Regions from separate parts of the Streptomyces sp. NPDC092369 genome, predicted to be linked through region 2. Evidence: predicted binding sites of a transcription regulator. Region 2 holds the regulator's gene; each other region holds the start of a gene.

Region 1 (6,536 bases), on a different contig from region 2:
CGATCATGGACAGACCGGTGGTGATCAGCACCGAGATGACGACGAGGCCGCCGAGCTTGGTCTTGATCGAGAACGGGCGTACGCCGCCCCAGGGCTCCTCCCCGGGGCTCCTCCGTGCGGTCGGCCGCCCGTCGCTCATGGCGTCGGTGTCTCCAGCGCGTAGCCCACACCGTGCACCGTGCGGATCCGCTCGGCGCCGATCTTCCGGCGCAGCGCCTTGATGTGGCTGTCGACGGTCCGGGTGCCGGAGGCGTCCGCCCAGTCCCACACCTCGGCCAGCAGCTGCTCACGGGAGAGCACCGCGCGCGGGGTGTTGGCCAGGCAGACCAGCAGGTCGAACTCGGTGGGGGTGAGGTGCACGTCCTCGCTGCGCACCCGTACCCGGCGCTGTGCGTGGTCGATCTCCAGCTCGCCCAGGCGCAGGATGCCCGAGCGCGGGGTGGACGCGGCCACCACGGCCCGCTCCACCCGGCGCAGCAGGACGTGCACCCGCGCGGCCAGCTCGCGCATCGAGAACGGCTTGGTCATGTAGTCGTCGGCGCCGACCCCGAGCCCGACCAGCATGTCGGTCTCGTCGTCGCGCGCGGTCAGCATCAGCACCGGCACCGGGCGCTGGGCCTGCACACGTCGGCAGACCTCCAGGCCGTCGAAGCCGGGCAGCATGATGTCGAGGATCAGCAGATCGGGCTGCCAGGCCTCGGCCGTGTCGACGGCCGACGGGCCGTCGCTCGCGGTCTGCACGACGAAACCTTCGGCGCGCAGGCGGGCCGCGATGGCGTCGACGATCGTCGGGTCGTCCTCGACCACCAGTACCCGGCGCTGTGCGCCCGGGGTCGTCGCTGTGCCGTTGTGTGCGGTGTGTGTCTGCTCCATCGCCCGCCCCTGAGTTGCTTTCCGGAATCCGTGGGGTGATCCCTTGGCTGCCCATGCCTGGGCATGCTTGCGATTGACGCTTGAATGATCCGCGCCAGGGCAGCAGGGTACGGGGAGTAACGGTGCCACGGCTATCCAGGTCGGACAGCGAGGTGCACGACGTCCGGAACTCCCCGGGCAACCGGGATCTCTTCGGTACGCACCCGTTGGAACCCGGCATTCCGCAGTGTTCCTTCAAATTCCGGAGAGGGCTGCGCGGACCACACCGCGAGCACCCCACCAGGCCTCAACACCCGTGCGCAGCCTGCGAGTCCGGCCGCCGAGTAGAGCCCGTCATTGCCCTCCGTGACGGTCCAGTCCGGGCCGTTGTCGATGTCCAGGCACAGCGCGTCATACGTGTCGCACGTCTCATTGACGTGATCGAGCAGGTCGGTCTCGGTGATGCGGGTGCGCGGATCGGCGATCGCCCTGTCCGAAATACCGGACAGCGGCCCGTCCAGATGCCAGTCCACGACGGCGTGCTCCCGCTCCACGACCGTGATCGCGCCCCAACGCGGGTTCGCTGCCGCGTGTGCGAGCGAGAAGCCGACGCCGAGCCCGCCGATCAGCAGCTCCGGCCGCTCCCGGCCGTCCAGCGCGGAGAGCGCCGCGTCGACCAGCAGCCGCTCCGAACGGCCGTCCGAGGTGTCCATCAGGAAGCACCCGTTGGCGATGATCTGCAGCAGGTCGCCGTGCCGACGCAGCACGACCTCGCCGTACGGTCCCTCGCGCCGGTCCAGGACCACTGGGCTGTCATAGAAGGCGGTCATCAGCCCATCCTGCACGAACTCGGCTTTACGGCCACGGGAATGAGGGGTTGACCACCCATGGCCGCCGGACGCGCCGGAAGCTTGAGAGCTTCCTGAGAATCACCCCCCACGTGGCGCTCGTCATAGACAGGGGGCCCCGGGGCGTCGAAGGCTGGGACGAAACGGAAGGAGTGCCTCACCGTGGATCCCGCCCCACCGGCCGACGCGAAGGCCTCCGGCCTGCTGGACGGAGTACCGAGGCAGCGGAGCCGCTGTGCCGCGTCCGCCGGTGACATGCAAGGAACGCCGGCAGCGACACCCCCGGCGCAAGCCCTTCGCGTCCCGCGCGTCCTGCGTCTCCTCCCCACCCCCACCGGCACACCGTTCACCTTCGGCTTCGCGGTGGTCCTCGCCCTCACGTCGCTGATCGTCGCCGACGCCGCCCCCTCTCTTGTGCACGCCCTCCACCAGGGCTCCAGCACGGACGTGGACCACCTCCTGCGGACGCCGGTGTTCGTGCTGCTCACCAGCGCGCTGTGGATCGCGGGCGGGATCGTCACGCCGTACGCCGTCCTCTTCCTGCTCGTCCTGACCGCGCTGGAGCGACGGATAGGCGGAGCGCGTACGGCGGTCGTCTTCCTGGCCGGCCACGTCCTGGCGACCCTCGCGACCGAGGTCCCGGTGGGGCTCGCGGTGCTGGTCGGGCACCTTCCGGACAGCTCGCTGCACCGGATGGACTACGGGATCAGCTTCGGCGTCGCCACGAGCGTCGGTGCTCTGGCCGGACTGGTGTCCCCGTGGGTGCGATGGCCGTTGCTCGTGCTGTTCGGCGGCTCGCTGATCGAGGACTTGATCGAGTTCACGGATCCTCTGACGAACTGGGGGCATGTGATCTCGCTGGCCATAGGGGTGGCGATGTGGCCGGTGGTTCGACGATGGCGGGGAACCCTCAGCCGGTGAACTTGGCGCTCGTCAGGAGTGCGGTCGTGGTCCAGCCGAGGTGTTCGTACAGTGCTCGTCCGTCGGGGGTGCCCGCGAGGACGCCTGTCCGTGCGCCCTGTTCGGCCGCGGTCGCCTGGAGGGTGCGTACGACGAGGCCCCCCAGGCCCTTGCGGCGGTGGGCCTCGGCGGTCTCCACCCGGTCCACGACGGCCGTCGCCCCGCTGACGCCGACCTGCCCGCGGGCCGCCAGAGCACCGTCCGGGGCCGTCACCACTGCCTGGGTGACCGGGCCGCGGCTCCAGGTGCGCAGCCGGTAGCCGTCCGGCGCGGCCGGCGGCGCGTCCCGAGTCAGGGGCACCGACATCAGGAACCCAGGCTCCGGGTCGATCCACCACCCCGGGCCCAGCCACCCCCGTACCAGCGCCGGATCCGCGAAGACCTTCAGCCAGACGCCGTAGCCCGTCACGGAGTCCGCCACCTTCCGTACGACGGCTTCCTCGACGTCGGCGCCGATGTCCCCCAGCACCCTCCGGGAGACCTGCTCGACCTGCCCCACGTCGACGCTCCACCCCCACGGTTCTTCGACGGGCGGGGCTGCTCCGCGAGACAGAACCCATCCGTCCACCCAGGCGCGCACGAGGTCGTTCACGTTTCGTCCTCCAGTAAGGATCGATCAAGCACTCAGAGTATTACGCAACCCTGGACCGGCGACACCCCTCAAATGCGGCCCGGCACAAACTCAGCCCGTCCGGCGTTTGAGGACGAGGCCCCTTAAGGGCCGAAGGGGGGTCTGGGGGCGCAGCCCTCAGTAAACGTCCAGCTCAACGCCGGTTTGCTCACAGCGAACAGTGGACCGGGAACATCCGCGAAGCGCCACGCATTGAGTCGGCATAGCTCAACTTGAATGCCGAAGGGGAGATCATGGCTTCGACGTCCACACCGCTCACCCTGCCCGTGCTGCCGCTCGACGGCGAGGTCGTGCTGCCCGGCATGGTGGTTCCGCTGGACCTGAACGACACCGATGTACGTGCCGCCGTGGAGGCCGCGCAGGCCGCCGCCCGCAACGAGCCAGGAAAGCCGCGGGTGCTGTTGGTCCCACGGATCGACGGGACCTACCCGAGCACCGGCGTGCTCGGCACCGTGGAGCAGGTCGGCCGGCTGGCCGACGGTGACCCCGGTGCCCTGATCCGCGCCCGCGGACGGGTCCGGATCGGCGCCGGTACCACCGGACCGGGTGCCGCCCTGTGGGTCGAGGGCACCCGGATCGAGGAGACCGTGCCCGAGCCGCTGCCCGGTCACGTCACCGAACTTGTGAAGGAGTACAAGGCCCTCGCCACCGCCTGGCTGCGCAAGCGCGCCGCCTGGCAGGTCGTGGACCGCGTCCAGGCCATCGACGACGTGGGCCAGCTCGCGGACAACTCCGGTTACTCGCCGTTCCTCACCACCGAGCAGAAGATCGAGCTGCTGGAGACCGGCGACCCGATCGCCCGCCTCAAGCTCGCCACCCAGCAGCTGCGCGACCACCTCGCCGAGCAGGACGTGGCCGAGACGATCGCCAAGGACGTCCAGGAGGGCGTCGACAAGCAGCAGCGCGAGTTCCTGCTCCGCCGCCAGCTGGAGGCGGTCCGCAAGGAGCTGCGCGATCTGAACGGCGAGCAGGAGGGCGAGGAGTCCGACGACTACCGCGCCCGCGTGGAGGCCGCCGACCTGCCCGAGAAGGTCCGTGAGGCCGCGCTCAAGGAGGTCGAGAAGCTGGAGCGGTCCAGCGACCAGTCCCCCGAGGGCTCCTGGATCCGCACCTGGCTGGACACGGTCCTCGAACTGCCGTGGAACGAGCGGACCGAGGACGAGTACGACATCCGGGGCGCCAAGGCGATCCTCGACGCCGAGCACTCCGGCCTGGAGGACGTGAAGGCGCGCATCACCGAGTACCTGGCGGTGCGCAAGCGCCGTACCGACCGCGGTCTGGGCGTCATCGGCGGCCGGCGCGGCGGTGCCGTCCTGGCCCTCGTCGGCCCGCCCGGCGTCGGCAAGACCTCGCTCGGCGAGTCCGTCGCGCACGCCATGGGCCGCAAGTTCGTCCGTGTCGCCCTCGGCGGTGTCCGCGACGAGGCGGAGATCCGCGGGCACCGGCGTACGTACGTCGGCGCGCTGCCCGGCCGGATCGTCCGGGCGATCAAGGAGGCCGGTTCGATGAACCCGGTCGTCCTGCTGGACGAGATCGACAAGGTCGGCTCGGACTTCCGCGGCGACCCCGCGGCGGCCCTGCTGGAGGTCCTGGACCCGGCGCAGAACCACACCTTCCGCGACCACTACCTGGAGGTCGAGCTCGACCTGAGCGACGTGGTCTTCCTGGCGACGGCCAACGTGCTCGAAGCCATCCCGGAGGCCCTCCTGGACCGGATGGAACTGGTCCGGCTGGACGGCTACACCGAGGACGAGAAGGTCGTCATCGCCCGCGACCACCTGCTCCCGCGCCAGCTGGAGCGGGCGGGTCTGAACGAGGACGAGGTGGTCATCGACGAGAGCGCGCTGCGCAAGCTCTCCGGTGAGTACACGCGCGAGGCGGGCGTCCGCACCCTGGAGCGCTCCATCGCACGGCTGCTCCGCAAGGTCGCGGCGCAGCACGAACTGGGCGAGCGGGAGCTGCCGTTCACCGTCACGGACGCGGAGCTGCGCGACCTGATCGGCCGCCCGCACCACGTCCCGGAGTCGGCGCAGGACCCGGCCGAGCGCCGTACGGCGGTCCCGGGTGTCGCCACCGGCCTCGCGGTCACCGGAGCCGGCGGAGACGTCCTGTTCGTCGAGGCGTCCCTCGCGGACCCGGAGACGGGCGCGGCGGGTCTGACCCTCACCGGTCAGCTGGGCGACGTGATGAAGGAGTCGGCGCAGATCGCGCTGTCCTTCCTGCGCTCGCACGGAGCCGAACTGGAACTGCCGGTCGCGGACCTGAAGGACCGCGGCGTGCACATCCACTTCCCGGCGGGCGCGGTCCCCAAGGACGGCCCGAGCGCCGGCGTCACCATGACGACGGCCCTGGCGTCGCTCCTGTCGGGGCGGCTCGTCCGCACGGACGTGGCCATGACGGGCGAGGTCTCGCTGACCGGCCGGGTGCTCCCGATCGGCGGCGTCAAGCAGAAGCTGCTGGCCGCGCACCGGGCGGGTGTCACCACCGTCATCATCCCCAAGCGCAACGAACCCGACCTGGACGACGTCCCCGCGGAGGTCCTGGACAAGCTCGACGTCCACGCCGTGACCGACGTCCGGCAGGTCCTGGAACTGGCCCTGTCGCCGGCCACCAACGGCGCGGAGACGGAGTCGGAGGTTCCGGTGGCGGCGTGACGGACGGCATCGGATAGGGGAAGGCCCGGGTCCCGTGAGGGAGGCCCGGGCCTTTTTCTCGCGCCTTTTTCCTGCGCTCTCCTATGCCGTGCGCGCCTCAGCCGTTGGCCAGCGCCACCACCCGGTCGAGGGCCCCATTGAACTTGTCGTGGTCGCCGACGGTCGGTCCGGACGAGGTGTACTGCCACATCGTGTAGTAGCTCCAGCCGGCCGGCAGCGTCCCCGGGGCCGTGGCGTACCGGGCGATCCAGAGCGGGTTGGCGGTGGCGAAGCCGGCGTAGTTCCCGGTGCACTGGGTCCACCAGCTGGTCGCCGTGTAGATGACGGCGTCACGGCCCGTGCGGGCCTTGTAGGTGTTCAGGAAGTCGGCGATCCAGCTGACCATCGCGGCCGTGGTCTTGCCGTAGCAGGCGGCGCCGTAGGGGTTCCACTCGATGTCGAGGACGCCGGGGAGGGTCCTGCCGTCCCGGGACCAGGCGCCGCCGTGGTCGGCGAAGTAGTTGGCCTGGGTGGCGCCGCTGGTCGTGTCGGGGGTGGCGAAGTGGTACGCGCCGCGGATCATGCCGACGTCGTAGGAGCCGTTGTACTGCT
Region 2 (6,536 bases):
CGTCGACGTCTACGGCAACAGCGCCGACCAGAGGGGCAACGACTGGGACAGCCCCGTCTCCACGGTCACCGTCACCGAGCAGGACCTGCGGCCGACGACCGTCCCCGAGGACACCGCGCCCTGCTTCGTGGCCGCGTACACGACTCTCGGCGACGCGGGCGGCATGTACGTCGAGTGCGCCGACTCGGTCGCGACGGAGGCGGCCGGCATCAACGTCTACCGCTGGGACCGTACGAGCGGCACCTACGTCCGCCTGACCGACGTGCCGCTGGCGCCCACCGCCACCAGCTACGTCGACAGGACCCTGCCCCCCGGCACAACCGTCTACTACCTGCTCTCGGTCGTCGCCCGCGACGGCTCGGAGACCTTCAGCAACGTGGACTCCGCCGTGTCCCTGCCGAGCGGAGAGTGACCCCGATGAAGACGGCCCTTCAGGCCACGGCCGTGGTGCTGGCCGGCACGTGCGGTGTCCTCACCGCCGTGGCCACTCCCTCGGCCTCGGCGGCCACCGGCTGCAACTCCCCTGTGCTCAAGCGGCAGTTCTTCGCCAACACCACCTTCAAGGGCACCCCGAAGAAGACGGACTGCGACAGCGCGATCGACGAGAGCTGGAGCGGCGCCCCCTCCACCGGCCTCCCGAAGGACAACTTCGGCGTGCGCTGGAGCGTGACCCGCGACTTCGGCTCCGGCGGGCCCTTCGCGCTCACCGCCTCCGGGCTGGACGGGATACGGGTGTACGTCGACGGCGTCCGCAAGGTCGACCTGTGGAAGAACACCTCCAAGGCCGTGGGCAAGACCGTCAACGTGACCGTGCCGAAGGGCAGGCACACCCTCCGCGTCGACTACGTCAACTGGACCGGCGCAGCCAAGGTCAAGTTCGCGTACACGCCCCGCACTTCGGCGAGCGTCGACAAGGTCAAGCCCCTCCCGCCGAGGGACCCGCTGGTGTCGTACGACACGGCGGGCAACAAGGCGAAGCTGAGCTGGGGCAGGAACGTCGAGATGGATCTCGCGGGGTACCGGGTCTACCGGCGGCTGCGGGACAGCACGAGTTGGACGCGGCTGGCCGGCACGACCGCGACCTCGTACACGGACACCCCGCCCGCGACCGGCGCGGTCTACTACTACGAGGTGCGCGCCTACGACAAGGCGGGCAACGAATCGGCCGGTACCGCCGACCAGTTGGTCACCAGCATCACGCTGACCGCGCCGGGCGGCCTCGCCTCCTCGGTCACGGACACCGCCGCCGAACTGTCCTGGCGGGCGGTACCCGGGGCCGTCAAGTACCGCGTGGTGCGCACGAATCCGGGCGGCGCCGACAAGGTCACCGACGTCGGCTCCAACCACCTCAGCGACGACACGCTCGACCGGGTCTCCACGTACGCCTACAAGGTCGCCGCGGTGGACGGCTCCGGCCATCTCTCCCCGTACAGCGACGCCGTGAGCGCGCACCGGTCACCCGCCGCGCCGCGCGACCTCACGGCGACGGCGGACATCGGGGCCGCGCTGCTGTCCTGGACGGTGAGGCCGGAGGACGCGCACGTCCTCACCTTCCACGTGTACCGCTCGACGACCCTGCCGGTGAACACGTCCACCACGCCGGTGTCGTGCACCACGACGTACAAGGAACTCGCCGACGGGGCACGGCGCTACAGCTGCGGCGACCACTCGGCGGCGGAGGACACCACGTACCACTACGCGGTGACGACGGAGGACCAGGCGCGCGCCGTCTCCCTCCCCTCCGCGACGGTCACCGTGACCACGCTCGCCTCGGACAAGGCGCCGGCCCCGGTGACCGGGCTGACCGCGACGGCCACGGAGTACGGCATCGAGCTGGACTGGGACGACAACACCGAGCCCGACCTGGCCCGGTACGCGGTCTACCGGGGCACCGTCCTCGGCGAGGAGGGCGAGGAACAGGTCTGCTCCATGTCGGAGTGGGCGTGGCTGTCCCCGTCCACCTCGCGCCACACGGACGTGACCCTGCCCGACGGCGACCACCGCTGCTACTTCGTGGCCGCGGTCGACACCGCGGGCAACTCCACCAGGTGGTCGTCGGGTCCCGTGTACGCCGTCACGGTCGACGAGCTGGACCTGACCCCGTCGGTGGCGACCCCGGAGGACTCGCCGATCGCCCTGACGGCGACCGCGACCGCCTCGGGCGTCGGCCTGGCGTGGAACACGGCCGACTCGGCGACGGGCTACCGGGTCTACCGCTGGAACCCGGCCACGGAGGCGTACGAGAAGCTGGCGACCACCACGGAGCTCTCCTACGACGACACGACCGCCGCCCGCGGCACCACCCACCACTACTGGGTGAGCGCGCTGTACGCCGACGGCACGGAGTCGGCGCCCGGGGCGGACTGGGCGATCCTGGAGCCGTAGACGCGATCTGAGCACGTGTCCGAGCACGCCGGCACGCGAGAGGGGCCCGGAGAGAACTCCGGGCCCCTCTCACGCAGGTGCGGGCGTCAGTCCGAGGACTGCTGGCGCTTGGGCCGCCACACCACCAACGCGCTGGTCTGCTGCACCTCCTGGTACGGCACCAGGTCGCGCCGGTAGGACGCGTGCACCGCGGCCTCGCGCTGCTGCATCGCCGCCGCCGCGCCGTCGACCGCCGACTGGAGTTCGGCGACGCGCTGCTGGAGCGCCATGACCTGGTTCTCCAGCTCGATGATGCGCTTGATGCCGGCCAGGTTGATGCCCTCGTTCTGCGACAACTGCTGGACGGTGCGCAGCAGTTCGATGTCGCGGGCCGAGTAGCGGCGACCGCGCCCGGCCGTGCGGTCCGGGGAGACCAGGCCGAGGCGGTCGTACTGGCGCAGCGTCTGCGGGTGCAGGCCGGAGAGCTGGGCCGCCACCGAAATGACGTAGACCGGAGTCTCCTCGGTCAACTCGTATGGGTTACGTCGACGGCCGTCCATCTCTCTCATGCTCCCTTCGCGGCCTGGAACAGCTCCGCCCGCGGGTCCTCGCCCGCGGTCGCTTCTCGGTACGCCTCCAGTGCGTCACGAGCCTTCCCCGTCACGTCCTTCGGGACACTCACCTCGACGGTGACCAGCAGGTCCCCGCGGGTGCCGTCCTTGCGGACCGCGCCCTTGCCGCGGGCGCGCATGGTGCGGCCGTTGGGCGTGCCCGGCGGCAGCTTCAGGGTGACCGGCGGTCCGCCCAGGGTCGGGACCCTGACCTCGCCGCCGAGCGCCGCCTCGGAGAACGTCACCGGCACGGTCACCGTGAGGTTGTCGTCCCTGCGGCCGAAGACCGGGTGGGCGTCGACGTGCACGGTGACGTACAGGTCGCCGGCCGGACCGCCGCGCTCGCCCGGTGCGCCCTTGCCGCGCAGCCGGATCCGCTGGCTGTCCGCCACGCCGGCGGGGATGCGGACCTGCATGGTCCTGGAGGACTTGGCCCGGCCGCTGCCCTTGCAGACCTCGCAGGGCGTCTCGGCGATCAGGCCGCGGCCCTTGCAGTCGGGGCAGGGGTCGGTGAGCGAGAAGCCGCCGCCCGAACCCCGGGCCACCTGGCCGGTGCCGACGCAGGTCGGGCACACCCGAGGGTTGCCGTTCGCGTCGCCGGTGCCCGAACAGGCCTTGCAGGGGGCCTGCGAGGACATGCGCAGCGGGACCGTCGCCCCCTCGATCGCCTCGGTGAAGCTGAGGCTGACCTCGGTGTCGATGTCCTGGCCGCGCCGCGGCTGGGTACGGGTCGTGCCCGCGCCACCGCGGTTGAACAGGCCCCCGAAGACGTCTCCGAGGCCGCCGCCGAAGCCGCCGGCACCCTGGCCTCCGGCGCCGCCCTGGGCGCCGCCTCCGAAGAGGTCGCCCAGGTCGAAGTTGAAGTTGCCGCCGCCCGCGCCGCCCGGCCCCGGGCGGTAGCCGCCGTTGCCGAAGAGGGCGCGGGCCTCGTCGTACTCCTTGCGCTTCTTGGGGTCGCCGAGGACGTCGTTCGCCTCGGAGATCTCCTTGAAGCGCTCCTCCGCCTTGGCGTTGCCCTTGTTGGCGTCCGGGTGGAACTCGCGGGCGAGCTTCCGGTAGGCCTTCTTGATCTCGGCCTCAGTGGCGTCCTTGGGAACGCCGAGGACCTTGTAGTAGTCCTTCTCGATGAAGTCCTTGGTGCTCATCCTCGACGTCCCTCCTTCCGTACGGTGTCTACGTCAGCCCTCCTCAGGGCCGTTGTCCTTCTCGTCATCGGCCTCGTCCTCGGCCTTGACGGGCTGCGCCCCGGGCTGGGGTTCGGCGACGGCCACCCGCGCGGGGCGGATGGTGCGCTCGCCGAAGCGGTACCCGGGCTGCAGGATCGCCACGCAGGTCGTCTCGGTGACGTCCGGCGCGTACGAGTGCATCAGGGCCTCGTGGATGGTCGGGTCGAAGGGCTCGCCCTCCTTGCCGAACTGCTGCAGTCCCATCTTCGCCGCGACGGTCTCCAGCGACTCCCCGACGGACTTGAAGCCGCCGACGAACTCGCCGTGTTCCCGCGCGCGGCCGATGTCGTCGAGCACGGGCAGGAGTTCGGTCAGGAGGTTCGCGACGGCGATCTCCTTGACCGTGACCCGGTCCCGCTCCACACGGCGGCGGTAGTTCTGGAATTCGGCCTGCAGCCGCTGGAGGTCTCCGGTGCGCTCCTCAAGGGCCTTGCGCACCTGGTCCAGCTGGGCCGTCAGACCGGCGATCTGCAGACTCGCGTCCCCGGCCGGGGCCGCCCCCTCCTCCGTGGAGGGGGAGGCGGCCTTCGGCTCGGCGTCTTCGGGGGTGGCGCCGGAGGGGACGTCGGGCTTCTCGTCGAAGCCCGGGGTCTCCTCCGTCACGCGGCACCGTCCTTGCGCTCGTCGTCCACGATCTCCGCGTCCACGACGTCGTCGTCGGCCTTGGGGGCGTCACCGGCGTCGGCGGACGCGCCACCGGCGGCCTGGGCACCCTGGGCGTCGGCGTACATGGCCTGGCCCAGCTTCTGCGAGACGGCCGCGACCTTCTCGGTGGCGGTGCGGATCTCGGCGGTGTCCTCGCCCTTGAGCGCGGCCTTCAGCTCCTCGACGGAGGCCTCGACCTCGGTCTTGATGTCGCCCGGGACCTTGTCCTCGTTGTCCTTGAGGAACTTCTCGGTCTGGTAGACGAGCTGCTCGCCCTGGTTGCGGGTCTCGGCGGACTCGCGGCGGGCGTGGTCCTCCTCCGCGTACTTCTCGGCCTCCTGGCGCATCCGGTCGACCTCGTCCTTCGGCAGCGAGGAGCCGCCGGTGACGGTCATCTTCTGCTCCTTGCCCGTGCCGAGGTCCTTCGCGGTCACGTGCATGATGCCGTTGGCGTCGATGTCGAAGGCGACCTCGATCTGCGGGACGCCACGCGGGGCCGGCGGCAGACCGGTCAGCTCGAACATCCCGAGCTTCTTGTTGTACGCCGCGATCTCGCGCTCGCCCTGGTAGACCTGGATCTGCACCGACGGCTGGTTGTCCTCGGCCGTCGTGAAGATCTCGGAACGCTTGGTCGGGATCGTGGTGTTGCGCTCGATGAGCTTGGTCATGATCCCTCCCTTGGTCTCGATGCCGAGGGACAGCGGGGTCACGTCGAGGAGCAGGACGTCCTTGACCTCACCCTTGAGGACACCGGCCTGCAGGGCGGCGCCGATGGCGACGACCTCGTCCGGGTTGACGCCCTTGTTGGCGTCCTTGCCGCCGGTGAGCTCGCGGACGATCTCGGCGACGGCGGGCATACGGGTGGAGCCACCGACGAGGACGACGTGGTCGATCTCGTTGATGGAGATGCCGGCGTCCTTGATGACGTTGTGGAACGGCGTCTTGCAGCGCTCCAGCAGGTCGGCCGTCAGCTGCTGGAACTGGGCGCGGGTGAGCTTCTCGTCCAGGTGCAGCGGGCCCTCGGCGGACGCCGTGATGTAGGGCAGGTTGATCGAGGTCTCGGTGGAGCTGGACAGCTCGATCTTGGCCTTCTCGGCGGCCTCGCGCAGACGCTGCAGGGCCATCTTGTCCTTGCCCAGGTCCACACCGTGGCCGGACGCGAACTGCTTCACCAGGTAGTCGACGACGCGCTGGTCCCAGTCGTCACCACCGAGGTGGTTGTCGCCGTTGGTGGCCTTCACCTCGACGACGCCGTCGCCGATCTCCAGCAGGGACACGTCGAAGGTGCCGCCACCGAGGTCGAAGACGAGGATCGTCTGGTCGTCCTTGTCGAGGCCGTACGCCAGCGCCGCCGCGGTGGGCTCGTTGACGATGCGCAGGACGTTCAGGCCCGCGATCTCGCCGGCCTCCTTGGTCGCCTGGCGCTCGGAGTCGTTGAAGTACGCCGGGACGGTGATGACCGCGTCGGTCACCTTCTCGCCCAGGTAGGACTCGGCGTCACGCTTGAGCTTCTGCAGGATGAAGGCGCTCATCTGCTGCGGGTTGAACTGCTTCCCGTCGAGCTCGATCTTCCAGTCCGTGCCCATGTGGCGCTTCACGGAGCGGATGGTCCTGTCGACGTTCGTGACCGCCTGACGCTTGGCGACCTCGCCGACCAGCACCTCGCCGTTCTTCGCGAAGGCGACGACGG
Region 3 (6,536 bases), on a different contig from region 2:
GGCACCTCCTGCGTCACGCACCGCACCTTTCCCACACCGAGGAGAAGACTCCGCATGACCGGATCCGACGGCGCACCCGTCCAGATAGACACCAGCCGGCCGCACCCGGCCCGGGTGTACGACTGGTGGCTGGGCGGCAAGGACAACTACCCGGTGGACGAGGAGCTGGCCCGCCGGATCCTCGCCGCGGACGGGACGGCGGTGCGCGGGGCGCGCGCCAACCGCCGCTTCATGCACCGGGCGACCCGTACCGTCGCCGAGGCCGGCATCCGCCAGTTCCTGGACATCGGCACGGGCATCCCCACCGAGCCCAACCTGCACCAGGTGGCGCAGGGCATCGCCCCGGACTCGAAGGTGGTGTACGCGGACAACGACCCGATCGTCCTGCGGCACGCGGAGGCGCTGCTGCACGGCTCGGCCGAGGGCAGCACGGAGTACGTGCACGCGGACGTCCGCGACCCGGACACGATCCTGCGGCTGGCCGGCGAGAGCCTCGACTTCACGCAGCCGATCGCGCTGTCGCTGGTCGCGCTCACCCACTACCTGGGCGAGGACCCCGCGGGCGACGACGTGTACGGGCTGATCAAGCGGTACGTCGACGTCCTCGTCCCGGGCAGCTACCTGGTGATGTCGCAGGTCACCCCGGACCTCAACCCGGAGGCCATCGCGCAGGCCGCCGACCACTTCCGGCGCAGCGGCACCCCCTTCTTCCCGCGCAACCTGGCCGAGTTCTCGCGGTTCTTCCACGGACTGGAGCTGCTCGGCCCCGGCGTCATCTCGGTCTACGGCTGGCGGCCGGACCCGGAGGACGTGGCGGCCCAGGCGGAGGGCATCGTGCCCCTGTACGGCGCGGTCGCCCGCAAGGCCTGAACCCGTACGGCTGCGGTGAACGGGTGCGCTCCCCCGCCCCGCCCTAGGTTCGACACACGGGCGAGCAAGGGAGCGCAGGTGACGGACACGGACTCGCGGAGAAACGAGTGGCTCTCTCGGCCCGGTCGACGAGGGAAGGAGACCTGATGCCCTCGGACGCCGTGCTGTACCAGGCGGCCGCGCTCTGCCTGACCTATCCCGACGAGGACTTCCGCGCCCGGCTTCCCCTGCTGCGCGAAGCCGCCCCGCAGCTAAGGGAGTTCGTCGACCACGCGGCCCTCACCCCGGCCCGGACGCTTGCCACGCACTACGTCCAGGTGTTCGACCTCGACGACCGGCACAGCCTGTATCTCCGTTCGTGGCACGACGGCGGTGCCCGGCGGAGCGGCATGACCCTGGACCACTTCAGGGAGCTGTACCGCACGCACGGGCTTGAGTTCGCCGACGAGGAACTGCCCGACTTCCTGCCCGCGGTCCTGGAGTTCACGGCCCGCACGGGCAACCTGGACCTGCTCACCGAGTACCGCGCCGCCCTGGACCGGCTCCGCACCCGGCTCACCGGCTTCGGCACCCCGTACGCGTCGGTCCTGGACGCCGTCTGCGCCACCCTCCCGACCGCGCACACGTAGGCGCCTAGGCCGCGCCGCCCTTCTGGTCCCGGTCCTCGTCGACGATCTCCGCGTCCACCACTCCCTCGTCGTCCTGCGGTGAGGTGTCCTGCTCGGTACCGGTACTGGCGCCGGAGTCGTCCGTCCCGGGCCGGTCGGCCTGGGCGTACATCGCCTGGCCCATCTGCTGGCTGACGGAGGCGAGTTTCTCCACGCCCGCGCGCAACGCGGCCGTGTCGGCGTCCTGTTCCAGCAGAGCCTTCAGCTCCGTGGCCGCGGCCTCGACCTCGGTCCGGGTCTCGGCCGGGACGCGCTCCTCGTTCTCGCGGACGAACTTCTCGGTCTGGTAGACGAGTTGCTCGGCCTGGTTGCGGGTCTCGGCGGCCTCCCGGCGCTTGCGGTCCTCGTCGGCGTACTGCTCGGCCTCCCGCATCATGCGGTCGATGTCGTTCTTCGGGAGCGCGGAGCCGCCGGTGACCGTCATCTTCTGCTCGCGGCCGGTCGCGAGGTCCTTGGCGGAGACGTGCATGATGCCGTTGGCGTCGATGTCGAACGCGACCTCGATCTGCGGCACCCCGCGCGGCGCGGGCGGCAGACCGGTGAGGTCGAAGACGCCCAACTTCTTGTTGTACGCGGCGATTTCGCGTTCGCCCTGGTAGACCTGGATGCCGACCGAGGGCTGGTTGTCGGCGGCGGTCGTGAAGATCTCCGAACGCCGGGTCGGGATCGTGGTGTTGCGCTCGATCAGCTTGGTCATGATGCCGCCCTTGGTCTCGATGCCGAGGGACAGCGGGGTGACGTCGAGCAGCAGGACGTCCTTGACGTCGCCGCGGATGACGCCCGCCTGGAGGGCCGCGCCGACGGCGACGACCTCGTCCGGGTTGACGCCCTTGTGCGGGTCCTTGCCGGTGAGTTCCTTGACCAGGTCGGTGACCGCGGGCATACGGGTCGAGCCGCCGACCAGGATGACGTGGTCGATCGCCGCCAGCGGCACGTTCGCGTCCTTGATCGCCTGGTGGAAGGGCGTCTTGCAGCGGTCGAGGAGATCGGCGGTCAGCTCCTGGAACTGCGCCCGGGTCATCTTCTCGTCGAGGTGCAGCGGCCCGGCCGCGGAGGCCGTGATGTAGGGCAGGTTGATGGTGGTCTCGGTCGAGCTCGACAGCTCGATCTTGGCCTTCTCGGCGCCCTCGCGCAGCCGTTGCAGGGCCATCTTGTCGGTGCCGAGGTCGATGCCCTGCTGCCCCTTGAACTTCTTGACCAGGTACTCGACGACCCGCTGATCCCAGTCGTCACCGCCCAAGTGGGTGTCGCCGTTGGTCGCCTTGACCTCGATGACACCGTCGCCGATCTCCAGCAACGACACGTCGAAGGTGCCGCCGCCGAGGTCGAAGACCAGCACGGTCTGCTCCTCGCCCCGGTCCAGACCGTAGGCGAGCGCGGCCGCCGTCGGCTCGTTGATGATCCGCAGCACCTTCAGGCCCGCGACCTCCCCGGCCTCCTTGGTCGCCTGCCGCTGCGAGTCGTCGAAGTACGCCGGCACGGTGATCACCGCGTCCGTGACGTCCTCACCGAGGTAGGCCTCGGCGTCCCGCTTCAGCTTCTGCAGCACCCGGGCTGACAACTCCTGCGCCCGGTAGCGGGTCCCGTCGATCGAACCCTCCGCGGGGAAACGCCACTCCGCGTCGCCCATGTACCGCTTCACCGAGCGCGCGGTGCGCTCCACGTTCGTCACGGCCTGCCGCTTGGCGACCTCGCCGACCAGCACTTCCCCGTTCTTGGCGAAGGCCACCACCGACGGTGTGGTCCTGGCTCCCTCCGCGTTGGCGACGACGGTGGGTTCGCCGCCCTCCAGGACGGCGACCACCGAGTTCGTGGTCCCCAGATCGATCCCGACCGCACGTGCCATTTCGGTCCCCTTCCGCCAGGGCACTTCCCCGACTACAGCACAAAACTTGAGTGCGCTGTTGTCAATGCCGCCTACCCGGAAACGACGATGCCGCGCCTCCGATCGGGAAACGCGGCACCGAAGAAGGGACCGACTACGGGGTCAGGCGAGCTTGGCCGACAGCGTGATGGTCGTGCCGGAGAGCGCCTGGCTGACCGGGCAGTTCTTCTTGGCGTCCTCGGCGGCGGCGACGAAGGTCTCGTCGTCGATGCCGGGGACCGTGCCCTCGACCGTGAGGTGGATGCCGGTGATGCCCTCACCCGGCTGGAAGTTCACGTCGGCCGAGGTGACGAGCTTGGTGGGCGGGGTGCCGGCGCCGTTGAGGGCGTGCGACAGCGCCATGGAGAAGCAGCTGGAGTGCGCGGCGGCGATCAGCTCTTCCGGGCTGGTCTTGCCGTTGGCGTCCTGGGAGCGCGAAGCCCACGTGACCGGCTGCGCCTCGATGGCACCGGAGGAGTCGAAGTTCACGACACCTTGGCCCTCGATCAGGTTGCCTTCCCAGACGGTGTGTGCGGAGCGCGTGGTTGCCACGATTGTTCCTTTCGGGTGGGGTCCCGTGCGGGACCCGTATCCGGGTGCCAGGGCACCATCCGATCACACCTTCGGCCGGTGCACCCACATGACCGGTAGGACGGTCGTCCACGCCGTGAGGTCAGCGCACCCGGAACACCGGCCCCCGCGCGCTGAACGGCAGTCGGGCGCCCTGCGGGATCAGGTACGCGTGCTCGCGTCGCACGCGCAGGACGTCGCACCAGCCGTCGGTGATGACCAGGATCGGGGCGCCGGGCGGGAAGTCGTCGGCGCGGTGCAGGAGGTCGATGCCGGGCTGGAGGACCGTACCGCCGCGGCCGTGCACCCGGACGCGGCCGGCGATCTCCGTCACCGGCACGAAACCGGCGTCGTGCGCGGCCGCGTCGCAGAAGACGACGCGGGCGGCCGGTACGTCACGGGCCTCGGCGTACGAGGCGATCGCGCCGAGTGCCTTGCCGAGCAGGACGCGGTCCATGGAGCCGGAGGTGTCGAGGACCACGCCGAAGGTGCAGCGGGCGATCTCCTCGGGCGGGAAGTACCGGCCCGCGCGCGGGATGTCGGGGGTGGAGGACTGACGGCGCGAGGGACGGGCGTAGGAGCGGACCGGTTCGGGTCGGGGCACGAACTCGTCGAACCAGCGGGCCAGTTGGGCGTCCCAGGGCAGTGGCGGGTGACTGAGGGCGCGGATCTCCTCGATCAGGCCGCCGGGCAGGTGGCCGCGCTCCTGCTGCTGGTGCAGGTCGAGGCCCTGGCACAGGCCCCGCCGGTAGAACTCGTCGAGGTCGACGTAGTCGCCGGGCGGGCCCAGCGGGGCGCCGAGCACGTCACCGACGCCCTTGCCGCGCAGGGTGGCCAGGCGGCGCATGCGGCGCAGGTCGCCGGCGATCCGGTCGTAGACCTCCTCGGCGGACAGGCCCCTCAACTCGCGGTCGTACAGCAGTCCTTCGGGCATCGTGCCGACCTGCATCTCGCTCAGCCAGCCGTTGACGACGTAGTCGCAGGCGATGTTGAAGAGATAGGGGTCGCGGGTGCCGCAGCGGTCGCCGTGGCGCAGGGCGGCGTGCAGCATCTCGTGGCCGAGGATGAACCGCCACTCCTCGTCGTCGAAGGTCCGCAGCGGGTTGACGTAGATCTCGCCGGCCTCGGTGTTGACGGCGGCCACCGCGATGCCGTGAGCACGGGCGAGTTCGGCGTCGGCGACCAGCTTGATGCCGGCCGCGATGCCGCCGAGCAGCGGGTAGGAGGAGACGAACCAGCTCAACGCCCGCTGCCAGGGCCGTAGTTCGGCGGTCTGTCCGGTCAGGGAGTCACGGCGGCCGCCCGCCATGTCCATCGCCGCGGACACGGTCCGGGTCAGCGCGGTGGCGAACGCCAGCTGCCAGTCCGGGGGTTGACCGAGCCAGCCGTGCCAGGGCAGGAGCAGCTGGTCGGGCTCGCCGCCCGCCGTACCGCAGTGCTCGTACGCGGCCGGGAGGCCGTCCCGCCGCCAGCGCGCGGCGACTTGCTCCTCGTCGCCGTCGGGGTAGGCGGTGGGCAGTTCCTCGGGGGTGCGGCCGATGGTGAAGCCGAGCAGGAAGCGGTTGACGATGACGCAGCGCGCGGCGAGGTCGAAGCGGTCCGGCTGGGTGCGCTCGCCCTTGACGGCCGGCACGTGTCCGAAGCCGAGGTGGAGCACGGCGTGCGCCACCGCCCAGGCCCAGTCGGCGGGTTCGGCGAGGCGCTGGGGGTGGGCGTGCAGGTCGCCGTCGGAGTCGACGCGCACCAGGCCGTCCCGGGGCGCGAGTCGGCAGTCCTCGTGCCGGCAGACGGTGAACTCCACTGCCGCGAGCGCCGGGTTGGCCCCGACAAGGCGCATCCCCTCGGCGAAGGCCTCGGCCGCGAGGTCCCGCTTCCTCTCGCCCTTGGTCCGGGCCCGGCTCACCGACGCGCCTCCACCAGGCGCGGCATGTCCCGGGCCGCCTCGACGAGGAACCACGAGGGCAGCACGGGGTTGCCGTCGGCGTCGGAGGCGATGACGGTCTGCGCGACCTCGACGGAGATCTCGGCGAGCTGCACGAGCAACGACTTGGCGCGGTACGCCGTCTGGCGGCCGGTGGCCGACATGTGGTCCTTGCTGACCGGGAGTTCCTTGACCAGGCGGCCGCGGAAGGACTCGGCGAGGTAGTAAAGCAGGTCGCGGTCCTGCATGCGGTGCGGCCAGCCGGCGTCGCCCTTGATGATGGCCTCGATGCCGTACTGGCTGCGCACGATCTTGACGTAGCCGCAGAAGGCGGTGGCGTGCGTGGGCGTCAGCGTGCCGTGCGCGAGCACCTTCAGGGTCTCCTCGTCGAGGTCGCGGCCGAAGGAGTGCAGCGCGTCGGAGAGCATGTGCCAGGAGCGGGGCGTGGAGAACGGCTCCTCGGTCTTCGGCGGCTTGGACCACAGGTGGTCGGGCCGGTCGGTGAGGTGGTCGAGGACCCAGGGGTGGATGCCGTTGTTCGCGGCCCAGATCAGCCAGTCCGTGGCGGAGGCCTCCAGGTGGACGTGGGCGAGCCGGTTGACCAGGGCGGAGGCGATGGGACGGGCGAGCGCGTTGTCGGTGG

Evidence for each region. The regulator HspR, encoded in region 2, represses chaperone genes until heat shock. The targets are predictions, from matches to a motif close to TTGAGNNNNNNNNNCTCAA.
Region 1: lon (endopeptidase La) is a predicted target of HspR. The motif match lies at 3,484-3,502, and genes of this name have one in related genera.
Region 3: dnaK (molecular chaperone DnaK) is a predicted target of HspR. The motif match lies at 3,431-3,449, and genes of this name have one in related genera.

What each region holds. Positions count from the first base shown of each region.
Region 1 covers NZ_JBIVQP010000003.1:571,000-577,535, reverse strand. The annotation lists gene ACIQI8_RS19480 (ATP-binding protein) at 1-139, opposite strand, end outside; gene ACIQI8_RS19475 (response regulator transcription factor) at 136-873, opposite strand; gene ACIQI8_RS19470 (spermidine synthase) at 1,005-1,682, opposite strand; gene ACIQI8_RS19465 (rhomboid-like protein) at 1,863-2,621, shown strand; gene ACIQI8_RS19460 (GNAT family N-acetyltransferase) at 2,611-3,252, opposite strand; gene lon (endopeptidase La) at 3,525-5,945, shown strand; gene ACIQI8_RS19450 (lysozyme) at 6,043-6,536, opposite strand, start outside.
Region 2 covers NZ_JBIVQP010000005.1:500,413-506,948, reverse strand. The annotation lists gene ACIQI8_RS30620 (PA14 domain-containing protein) at 1-412, shown strand, start outside; gene ACIQI8_RS30615 (PA14 domain-containing protein) at 418-2,385, shown strand; gene ACIQI8_RS30610 (heat shock protein transcriptional repressor HspR) at 2,472-2,924, opposite strand; gene dnaJ (molecular chaperone DnaJ) at 2,930-4,120, opposite strand; gene grpE (nucleotide exchange factor GrpE) at 4,154-4,804, opposite strand; gene dnaK (molecular chaperone DnaK) at 4,801-6,536, opposite strand, start outside.
Region 3 covers NZ_JBIVQP010000001.1:1,452,175-1,458,710, forward strand. The annotation lists gene ACIQI8_RS06380 (SAM-dependent methyltransferase) at 55-870, shown strand; gene narJ (nitrate reductase molybdenum cofactor assembly chaperone) at 1,017-1,499, shown strand; gene dnaK (molecular chaperone DnaK) at 1,504-3,384, opposite strand; gene ACIQI8_RS06395 (OsmC family protein) at 3,526-3,954, opposite strand; gene ACIQI8_RS06400 (hypothetical protein) at 4,076-5,809, opposite strand; gene ACIQI8_RS06405 (ATP-binding protein) at 5,872-6,536, opposite strand, start outside.